2 regions of the Pseudoalteromonas sp. BSi20495 genome follow, and region 2 is predicted to be linked to the other one. Evidence: predicted binding sites of a transcription regulator. Region 2 holds the regulator's gene; the other holds the start of a gene.

Region 1 (5,324 bases), on a different contig from region 2:
ACACCTTCAGCTATTTTTATCTTGTGTTCACCTTGATCCCCACCATATACATATATACCTGTTGATGACTCAAGTGCATAAGTCTGAGTATTATCTTGATAGCCTGAAAATATATATTTTCCATCTTCTGTTTTAGAATTCATTAAATCTAGCACGCTACTTTGAAGTGCTTTTATTTCTTCAGCTATAGACTCTCTGTCGACATCATCATATGCGCCATTACCTGCTTGAATAGTCAATGTATGTGCTTTTTCAAGTGCACTTTTAATTCCTTTGAGAGCTGCTTCCTCTATATTTAAACGGCTAGTGAGCATTGTAATATTTTTAGTGTATTGCTCATTACTTTGTATACGATCTGTATACTGCAAAGCACGAGCCGAAGCCGACGGATCATCCGAAGCTGTTAAAACTCGCTTTTGTGTATTAACTTGCTCTTGCGCTTTGTTTACGCTTTGTTGATTATTTAAAATTGAATTCAAACTATTTTGATACATTAAATTATTTGATAAGCGCATAACTACCTCGCAGCACTAAGTAAAGTGTCAAAAATGGTACGGGCCGTCGCTAAAACTTGTGCTGAGGCTGCATAAGATTGTTGAAAACGTAATAAATTAGCAGCCTCCTCATCTAGATTCACTCCCGAGAGTGATTCGTACCATGCTTCTGATTGTTGAGCGAGTGCTTCAAACGCCTCACCATTTGTTTTCGCCTGGCTGGTTACCACACCAATATCACTTACTAATCCCGCGTAAGCTTGATTAAATGTTTTATGGTTATCTGCATTCGTACCCGAAACCACATTTTGACGAACTAACTCTCCACTTTGTAATTCAGCAAGCTTTAAACCATTTCGATTATCATCGAAGCCACCTTCGTTAAATTCTAATGTGAAGGTATCACCCGTAGCAGTTGTGCCTTCTAAATCAAAATCGAAACCATATAATTCAAATCCATTACCTGCTTGCTGTAACATATTCTCTGCCGGAGGCGTTATCGTAAATGTACTGGTATTAACTCCATCTGATACTGTATATTCATCCAAGTTGGCTGTTTTAACTATCGAAATAGGCCCATTTGTAAGCCCAACTGGAGAAGAACTAAAACTGCCTGTTGTAACATCCGTAACTTCACCCACAGTAATTGTTGCAGAACCTGTATTATTAATATCGTTGGCGGTTCTAATTGGTGCGGCTAATGCTAAATCTTCACCACGCCCTGTTGTCAAAGACATACTTGCAGCAGCTTCTGAATTAAGCTTTATTTGAAACTGATCACCTGTATTTCCGGTCCCCGACACATTAATCTGTAACCCATATGACTCACCACTGGTAATAGTAGATGAATCTATAACTCCAGCAACTATATTTGCTGTTGAAGGGTTACCCAGCGGTTCACCTTTATTATCAACCGGCTGAATTTCTACTGTTGTGCCACTAGTATATGTAACTATGAAATCACTTGCCGGCAATTCACTACTCTTACCTGGCTCGAGCGTTGCTGTCATGGTTGAACCACCAGTATTGGCTGCATAAGCATAACCGCCGACTGCAGGTATATTAAATATATTGCCACCTAACTCACCATTAGCATCCATACCAAGCTTATTTTGCTCATTAAAAGAATCTGCAATAGCCAATCCCATTTGACCAATTTGATTTTGTGCTGGTACTAAAATATCGTCTCTAAATGCAAGTAAGCCGCCAATTTTTCCTTTCAATTTACTTGTATCAACTTCGAGAGGCACAACTTTACCACCATTAACATCAAGCTTAAGCTCTTTAAAATTAGGATCTGGGTCACCTCGCATGGAAAATAAATTAAAAGAACCATTCTGCATAACTACTGCTTCACCTGTACCCATAAAAACAAGCTTTTCACCGTTGGGGCCATCAAGTGTTTCTATATCTATAAGTTCTGACAGGTCACGAATAGCTTTATCGCGCTCATTATATGTAGAGCTAGCATCAGCTGCATTATTAGTACCATTTACAGCAGCAATATCTTGATTCAACGTGCTTATTTTCTGAACTAACCCATTAGCTTCATCAGTGAAAATTTCGAGCTGTTCGTTTACTATATTTTTTTGATCGAACACAATTCCTGAAAGCCTATCCATTTGATTTATTAAATTTTCAGCATCAGTCATCACTAGCGAACGCGAAACCGTTGAAGATGGCTGGTTAAGTGCTCCTTGAACATTGTTAAATAAAGAGTTAACGCTTGTAGATAAACTATTCGATTCTTCAGAAAATAAAGTATCAACACGATTAGCTTCTACCACAAATTGCTCAAAGAAAGTTTTATTCGATGTATCTCGGTTTAATTGTTCCTGAGCAAACTGATTCAGTAATCGGTAAGTTTCACCTCGACCAACCTGATTATCAATCATGGTTGAATGCTCCGTTCGTTCACGAACATAACCTTCAGTATTTACATTTGCGATATTTTTGCTTGTCGTCTGCAGTAGCTCTGAGTTAGCCCTAACTCCAGAACTGGCAATACTTAATAAATTAAACGACATATTACTTTACTCCTTGGCGAATAACGTTTGCCGCAATATCTTTTAATTCAGTACTTTTCAGTACTTGTTTTATTTTGCTAGCATAATTTGGATCGGTTGCATAACCCGCTTTTTGTAACGAATCTAAAAAGTCGCTTGGCTTTGCTGTATTTTTTAATGCCTCTTGATAGCGTGGGTTTTGTGTCAAAAAATCAACAAAGTCATTTACACTTTCTTTTATTGAGTCGTACGCCCTAAAGCTTGCTTTCTTTTTGACCGCTGTACCTTGCTCAAATTCGAGTGTGACTTTACTGGCTTTTTCACCTTCCCAGCTTTTATCTGATTTAATATTAAATAAGTTATTTGAACTGTTACCATCACTTTTATTAATGATATGTTTACCCCAACCAGTCTCAAGCGCTGCTTGCGCAACCATTACAGCCGGGTTTAAACCAATTTTCTTTGCTGCCGTTTTAGCGTGTTCCCACACAGAGCTAACAAACTCTTCAGCCGATTCAAATACCGGAGTCTCTATTTTTGATTCTGTAATATCCATGTTCATGTTCGTACTTACAGGCTCTACTGATTTATTATTATTTTCATGAGGAAGTTCTGAGCCCACTCGCTTATCACTTAAAAAGTCCGCTGTTGTTCTCAAAACAGATCCGGGCATAAAGTTTTTACCATCAGGGGATAACTGTTGAACGATTAAGTCTGCAAGGCCTAAAGAACCATTTGATGATAGTTCTGTCGATAATTGTTGATCGTGCATTTCTTCAAAGAACTTAACCCCACTAGAATTAAATGGGCTTTCTTTGTCCTCAAATGCTTCGTTTGCCTTGCGCATACTTTTAAGTAACATTTGAGTGAAAATTGCTTCAAATTGTGCAGCGGCTTTTTTTAGCGCAGCCTTTGATGCATCAGTCGATGAATCACCACTGGTTAAGGCTTCTTTACGAAGTGAATCTAAGTTGCCTAAATCAAAAAAGTTTTGCTTATCGAGATGATTTGTTTCCATCAGCTTTTTGACACAATAATGAGTAATGCAATTAAAATGCAAAAATTGAGCCAGTTGACTAACTTTAAATTAGATATATTGCGAGGGGATGATTTTGCCCTAGTAAAAATGTTACTAGGGCGTATTTAAATACTAAATAACAACTAGTTGACCGTTTATTGCACCAGCCTCTTTTAGCGCTTCAAGAATTGCCATCAAATCACCTGGTGCAGCACCAACTTCATTGATTGCTCTGACTAAATCGTCCAAGCTAACACCTGGATTAAATACAAATGCACGTGAATCATCCTGATTCACATCGATAATACTTTGATTAGTAACGGCGGTTTCACCTTCACTTAATGCATTAGGCTGAGATACATTTTGTTGCTCTGTAATCGTCACAGTTAAACCACCATGAGTAATTGCGGCAGGCTGTAGCTTTACATTTTTCCCGATTACAATCGTACCCGTACGAGAGTTAACAATAATTTTTGCTGCGTTATCCGCAGGGGTAAACTCTAAGTTTTCAAGTGTTGATAAATACGATACACGTTGTGATGCATCTCTTGGGGCAATAACACGAATAGATGCAGCATCAATTGCCTGTGCGCTATTGGGACCAACTAAGTCGTTTATCGTACTTTCTAAACGTTTCGCTGTTGTAAAATCTGGGCGATTTAAATTAAAAGTAATATAGTCACTTTGCATAAATGGACTTTTAACGGCACGTTCAACAGTAGCACCATTGGGAATTCGACCGACGGTGGGTGTATTTATAACAACCTTGCTGCCATCCAACCCCTCAGCTCCTAAGCCGCCAACAATAAGGCTACCTTGTGCTATAGCGTATACATTCCCATCAACACCTTTTAAAAATGTTTGAATTAAAGTACCACCGCGCAAACTACCGGCGCTGCCAATAGACGACACGGTAATATCAATTGTTTGTCCTGGTTTTCTGAACGCAGGTAACTCTGCATGCACAGCAACAGCAGCCACATTTTTAATTTTAGGGCTTAAATTAGCCGGCAGTGTAATACCAAAATTACTTAACATGCCCTTGAAACTCTGTTGGGTAAACTTACTTTGCTCGCCAGTCCCAGGTAAGCCAACAACTAACCCGTAACCCACTAATTGGTTAGAACGCACACCTTCAACCATAGAGATATCTTTAATACGCTCTGCATGTGCCGAAAATTGGCATCCCAGCAAAACAATTAAACAAAAAAACTTAAATACATTCATATTGAATGTCCTCTAAAAAGGAAAGAGCGAGCTACTAAAAAAGCGCGTTAACCAACCAGCACTTTGTGCCTCTTGGGTTTGCCCTTTTCCTGAATATTGAATCCGTGCATTGGCTATTCGGTTTGACTCAACCGTATTATCCGAGCCAACATCTTGCGGGCGCACTAACCCTTCTAAGCGAATAAACTCTTCGCCTGTATTAAGAGTTAACCATTTTTCACCTCGAATAACTAAGTTACCGTTTGGTAAAACACGCATCACATTAACCGATATATTGCCAAATAAACTATTTGATTGATTTGATTTAGAGTCACCAGAAAACGATGAATCACTGCCAATTCCAAATTGAATACTGTCGCCACCGATATTAACAGGAAGTCCCCCCAAACCAATTACAGGGTCAAGGCTCGTGTCAGATTGCTTATCTGTTTCTGTTTTTGCCGCTTTTGTAGCTTGGGTAGATTCTTGCAATTTAACCGTAATGATATCGCCGGTACGCAGAGCTTTTCTGTCCGCGTATAAATCGTTCGACACATTCGTGTTAAATAAAGAGCCTGTTGCTACAACAGGTTCTATATT
Region 2 (5,324 bases):
ATGCCGGTAATGGAATTAGTCGGGTTTGCCGTTGCAGTTAACGATGCTCACCCACTAATCAAGCGTTTATCACATTACACGACACAGATGCTGGGTGGTTTTGGCGCAGTGAGAGAACTAACCGACTTACTTATGCTAGAGAACGACAAACCACTTACTAGCAAAGGTACTAGTTCATGAATACAGCGCGCATAATTTTAAGCGTTTTATTCATCAGCTGTATGGTTTGGCTTTGGTACCCTTATTTTACACAAACAAATATGACAGCTCAGGTTGAAGCTGAAGTTATCGCTAAGCCTGATTATATTGCTATTGAGCTAAAACAAACGGCCTATGATGAAAATGGTAAAATTAATCATAAAGTTACAGCTGCTAAAATGGAGTTATATCAACAGCTAGGCTTTACCTTTTTTGAAAAGCCCATTTTCACCTTATATAACGAAAAACAAACATGGCGAATAAATGCAGACGAAGCAACGTTATATGAAGGAAAACAATTAATTTTAGAAGGTAACGTGGTTGCCAATAATCTTACTGATAATGCAATGATAGACAAGATTAATGCGGATAATATTCAAGTAGATATAAAACTACTCACGATGCGTTCAGAGCAACCCGTTATTGTTACGGGACCCAATTTAAAGATCACCGGTAAAGGCCTTGAAGCCGATTTAAAAACTGAAGTGATAAAACTTATTAACCATACGCGAACTATATATTATGACCAATAAAATTTCAAAAATACTTATTATTCCGACACTTATACTAGCTTTCAACCTTAGCGCTGCTGAACAAGCGATTCAACCTGCAGCGAATCAAATATCAATAAGTGCCGACAAACAAGAAGGCCAATTAAAAGAAAACGTCGGAATTTTTGAAAAAAATGTTGAGATTATTCACGGCAACCGTCGTATTACAGCCGACCGTTTAGAAGTACATAAACGTGATGAATTAGGCGATAATAAACAGCTACTAATTGCAACTGGTAGCCCTGCATATTTCGAAGAAAAACAAACTGATGGCACTATAATGAGCGCCAGCGCAAACGAAGTTCGTTATGATGTAGCTAAACGATTTTTAACCCTTATTGGCGATGCACAAGTATCGCAAGCGGGTCAAAAAATAAATGCCAAGAGTATTACTTACGATATGCAACAGCAATTAATTAGCGCTGAAAAAGACGAAAACTCAACCGATCGTGTGCATACTATTTTAGTACCTATTGAGACTAAAAAAGAAAAAAACGATAAAGGTCAGCCATGAGTACATTAAAAGCAGAACTATTAGCTAAAAGTTATAAAGGCCGTGAAGTTGTAAAAAATGTAGGTTTGGAAGTAAAGGCTGGCAGCATAGTCGGGTTACTTGGCCCTAATGGTGCAGGTAAAACCACAACGTTTTATATGATTGTAGGCCTTGTACCTAGTGATAAAGGCAAGATTTCTATCGACGATAACGATATTACTCTTTTACCTATGCATAGTCGTGCTAGATTAGGCATTGGTTACTTACCCCAAGAATCATCAATTTTTAGAAAGCTTACTGTTTATCAAAATTTAATGGCTATTTTAGAAACACGTAAAGAGCTAAATAAGCAAGCAAGAGAAGACACACTTAACAATTTATTAGATGAATTTAGTATTCAGCACATTCGTGATAGCCAAGGTATGGCATTATCAGGAGGCGAGCGTCGCCGAGTTGAAATAGCGCGAGCACTAGCCGCTGATCCTAAATTTATATTGCTTGATGAGCCTTTTGCTGGTGTTGACCCTATTTCAGTGTTAGATATAAAGAAAATAATAGAACATCTTAAAAATCGTGGTATTGGTGTGTTAATTACCGACCATAATGTAAGAGAAACTCTTGATGTTTGCGAAAAAGCCTACATAGTTTCTCATGGTGAGTTAATTGCATCAGGCACTCCAGAACACGTATTAAACGATAAAACAGTACGTGATGTTTATTTAGGCGAGCAATTTAGGCTGTAACATTTACGCCATGTCTTTAAGCATCTGCTAGTATTAATTATAACAACATAAAAGGATTGTTAGAGATACATGAGGCAATCATTACAGCTGCGCATGGGCCAGCAACTTACAATGACTCCACAGCTGCAACAAGCAATTCGCCTGTTGCAACTCAGTACATTGGATCTCCAGCAAGAAATACAAGAAGCACTCGACAGCAACCCCCTATTAGAGGTTGAAGAACAAGATTACGCCGAAGATTCTGCTGGTAAAAACGAGCAAAAAGCAGATAACGACGATGTCACTGTTAGCGCAAATGCTGATGATGTTCCGAGCGAATATGAGCAAGACAGTGGTGAAGCACTTGCTAAAGATACGCTAAGTGATGAAATGGCTATGGATGTTAGTTGGGATGAATATATGAGCGCAGCCCCAGCGTCATCATCAGGACCAATGCCTGAAGATGAATCTATATACCAAGGCTCCTCGACTGAAACGCTCCACGAATACCTAATGTGGCAACTACAACTGACTCCCTTTAGTCCTACCGATGAAGCGATTGCGATTGCGATTGTTGAAGCCGTCGATGATTCGGGTATTTTAACGCTAAGCTGCGAAGAAATTTTAGAAAGTTTTAATCAAGAGAACGAAGAAGACAACGAAGTTGAACTTGACGAAATAGAAGCTGTTTTAAAACGAATTCAATTGTTTGACCCTGTTGGTATTGCAGCACGTAGTTTACAAGAATGCTTATGTATTCAGCTGAACCAATACGATAAAGAAACACCCTATATTAATGAAACAAAAATGATTTTAACCGAGCACATTGATCTATTAGCTGCTCGCGACTATCGTACATTAATGAAAAAAACAAAGCTCAAAGAAGAAGAGCTTAAAGAAATAATGACTTTAATACATACTCTTAGCCCAAAACCGGCGGATACTATAGTTAGAGAAGAATCTGAGTATGTAATTCCTGATGTATCGGTGAAAAAAATAAAAGGTCGCTGGGTTGTTGAACTAAACCCAGATAGCATGCCTAAAATCAGAGTCAACAGCCAATATGCAGCAATGTCACGCACCGTTAAATCAAGTGGTGATAGCCAGTTTATTCGCTCGCATCTACAAGAAGCTAAATGGTTTATTAAAAGTTTAGAAAGTAGAAACGATACACTATTAAAAGTAACTAATTGTATTGTTAAGCAACAACAAGGTTTTTTTGAGCATGGCCCAGAAGCCATGAAACCAATGGTTTTAAATGATGTAGCAGAAATGGTCGAAATGCACGAATCAACTATTTCACGCGTAACAACTCAAAAATATATGCATACACCTCGCGGTATTTTTGAGCTTAAATATTTTTTCTCAAGCCATGTAAGTACTGAAAATGGAGGCGAATGCTCATCAACAGCAATACGCGCTCTCATTAAAAAATTAATCGCAGCAGAAAACTCAGCAAAACCATTGAGTGATAGTAAAATTGCAGATATATTAGCTGAGCAAGGAATAAAAGTAGCGAGACGTACAATCGCAAAGTATCGCGAATCTCTAGCTATTCCACCGTCAAATCAGCGAAAAAGTTTGATTTAAGACGCTAAACAAAGAGGGTAATGCTTATGCAACTAAACTTAACTGGTCGTCACGTAGAAGTAACTGATTCATTAAGAGATTATGTAAATACCAAATTTGCGAAGCTAGAAAGACACTCAGATCATATTAATAATGTTCATGTCATTCTTGATATAGAAAAATTAAACCAAAAAGCTGAGGCAACGATTCATGTAAGTGGAGCTGAGTTATTTGCCTCTACTGAACATCAAGATATGTACGCCGCCATTGACTCGCTGATTGACAAGCTCGATCGCCAAGTTATTAAACACAAAGAGAAGCTTGCTCGACACTAATATTATGAAATTAAGTTCACTTATATGCCAGGACTGCAGCAGAGCTGCGGTCCTTTTTAATAGTAAAAAAAGAATTTTAGAGTTCATCAGTCAACTTGCTCATGACAAGCTCCCATATCTTTCTCAACAAGATATTCTCAGCGCCTTAATGAATAGAGAAAAACTGGGAAGCACTGGTATAGGAAGAGGCATTGCAATCCCTCATGGGCGAATGAGCGGCGCAGAAGAGCCCTTAGCACTCGTATTAGTAAGCGAAACACCTATTAATTTTGATGCAATAGATAATCGCCCTGTTGATATATTTGTTGCTCTCATCGTACCTGATGGCGATAACCAGCAGCACTTAAAGACGCTCGCAACGATAGCTGATAAACTAAATAATAAAGATTTTTGTAAACAGTTACGCAGCGCAAAATCAGATACTGAACTGTATCAAGTTATTGTAGAACAATCGTAATTAACATAATGGGTGATAAATGGAATTAATTATCATAAGTGGCCGTTCCGGTTCTGGAAAATCGGTTGCTTTACGCGTAGTTGAAGATTTAGGTTATTATTGCGTAGATAATATTCCAATTAATCTGCTACCTTCTTTAGTGAGAAGTGTATCTGATAACTACGACAAAATTGCAGTTAGTATTGATGTCCGTAATTTACCAAAAGAGCAAGATGAATTTAACGATATCCTTGAATACTTACCTGGCTTTGCTAAACCGACTCTGTTTTATCTAGACAGTGAGGATCAAACATTAATTAAACGTTTTTCTGAGACTCGCCGTCTACACCCGTTATCAGTTGACTCATTACCTCTTGATTTAGCTATAAAAAAAGAAAAAGAACTACTCGATGTTCTCACTACTCGCGCTGACTATATGATCGACACGAGTGATTTAAGTGTTCATCAACTTGCTGAATCAATTCGTGAAAAAATTCTGGGTAAAAAAGATAAACAACTCATTGTTACTTTTGAGTCATTTGGCTTTAAACACGGCATTCCTAAGGAAGCTGATTATGTCTTTGATGCACGCTTTTTACCGAACCCACATTGGGAGCCAGAATTAAAACCTTTAAATGGCTTAGACCAACCCGTAAAGGATTACTTAGCCAGCCACAGCATTGTCCAAAAGTTCACTTGGCAAATTCAAACTTTTGTACAAACATGGTTGCCACATTTAGAGCGAAATAACCGTAGCTACTTAACTATTGCTATAGGTTGTACTGGTGGGCAACATCGCTCAGTATATTTAGCACAAACGATTGGTGAAAGTTTTTCGATGACACATCCAAATGTAAAAATCCGCCATAGAGAACAAGAAAAATAACTCATTCAAAATAATCATCTGTTCAGCTTAGGTAGAGTAACTTATGCGTTTAGAAGACACTTTTTTAATAAAAAATAAATTAGGACTTCATGCAAGAGCCGCTACAGTATTAGCGCAACTTGCTATTAAATTTG

The links. Region 2 encodes sigma-54, which starts transcription at its own class of promoters, with help from an activator protein. Its sites were predicted from a motif close to GTTGGCACGNNNNTNGNNT; they were not measured.
Region 1: a site for sigma-54 is predicted at 3,555-3,573, ahead of flgJ (flagellar assembly peptidoglycan hydrolase FlgJ). Genes of this name have one in related genera too.

What each region holds. Positions count from the first base shown of each region.
Region 1 is NZ_BADY01000065.1:1,811-7,134, reverse strand. It holds gene flgL (flagellar hook-associated protein FlgL) at 1-515, opposite strand, end outside; gene P20495_RS11240 (flagellar basal body rod C-terminal domain-containing protein) at 518-2,521, opposite strand; gene flgJ (flagellar assembly peptidoglycan hydrolase FlgJ) at 2,523-3,518, opposite strand; gene P20495_RS11250 (flagellar basal body P-ring protein FlgI) at 3,651-4,745, opposite strand; gene flgH (flagellar basal body L-ring protein FlgH) at 4,758-5,324, opposite strand, start outside.
Region 2 is NZ_BADY01000061.1:33,440-38,763, reverse strand. It holds gene kdsC (3-deoxy-manno-octulosonate-8-phosphatase KdsC) at 1-180, shown strand, start outside; gene lptC (LPS export ABC transporter periplasmic protein LptC) at 177-731, shown strand; gene lptA (lipopolysaccharide transport periplasmic protein LptA) at 721-1,263, shown strand; gene lptB (LPS export ABC transporter ATP-binding protein) at 1,260-1,985, shown strand; gene P20495_RS11560 (RNA polymerase factor sigma-54) at 2,055-3,554, shown strand; gene hpf (ribosome hibernation promoting factor) at 3,581-3,868, shown strand; gene ptsN (PTS IIA-like nitrogen regulatory protein PtsN) at 3,873-4,325, shown strand; gene rapZ (RNase adapter RapZ) at 4,345-5,190, shown strand; gene P20495_RS11575 (HPr family phosphocarrier protein) at 5,234-5,324, shown strand, end outside.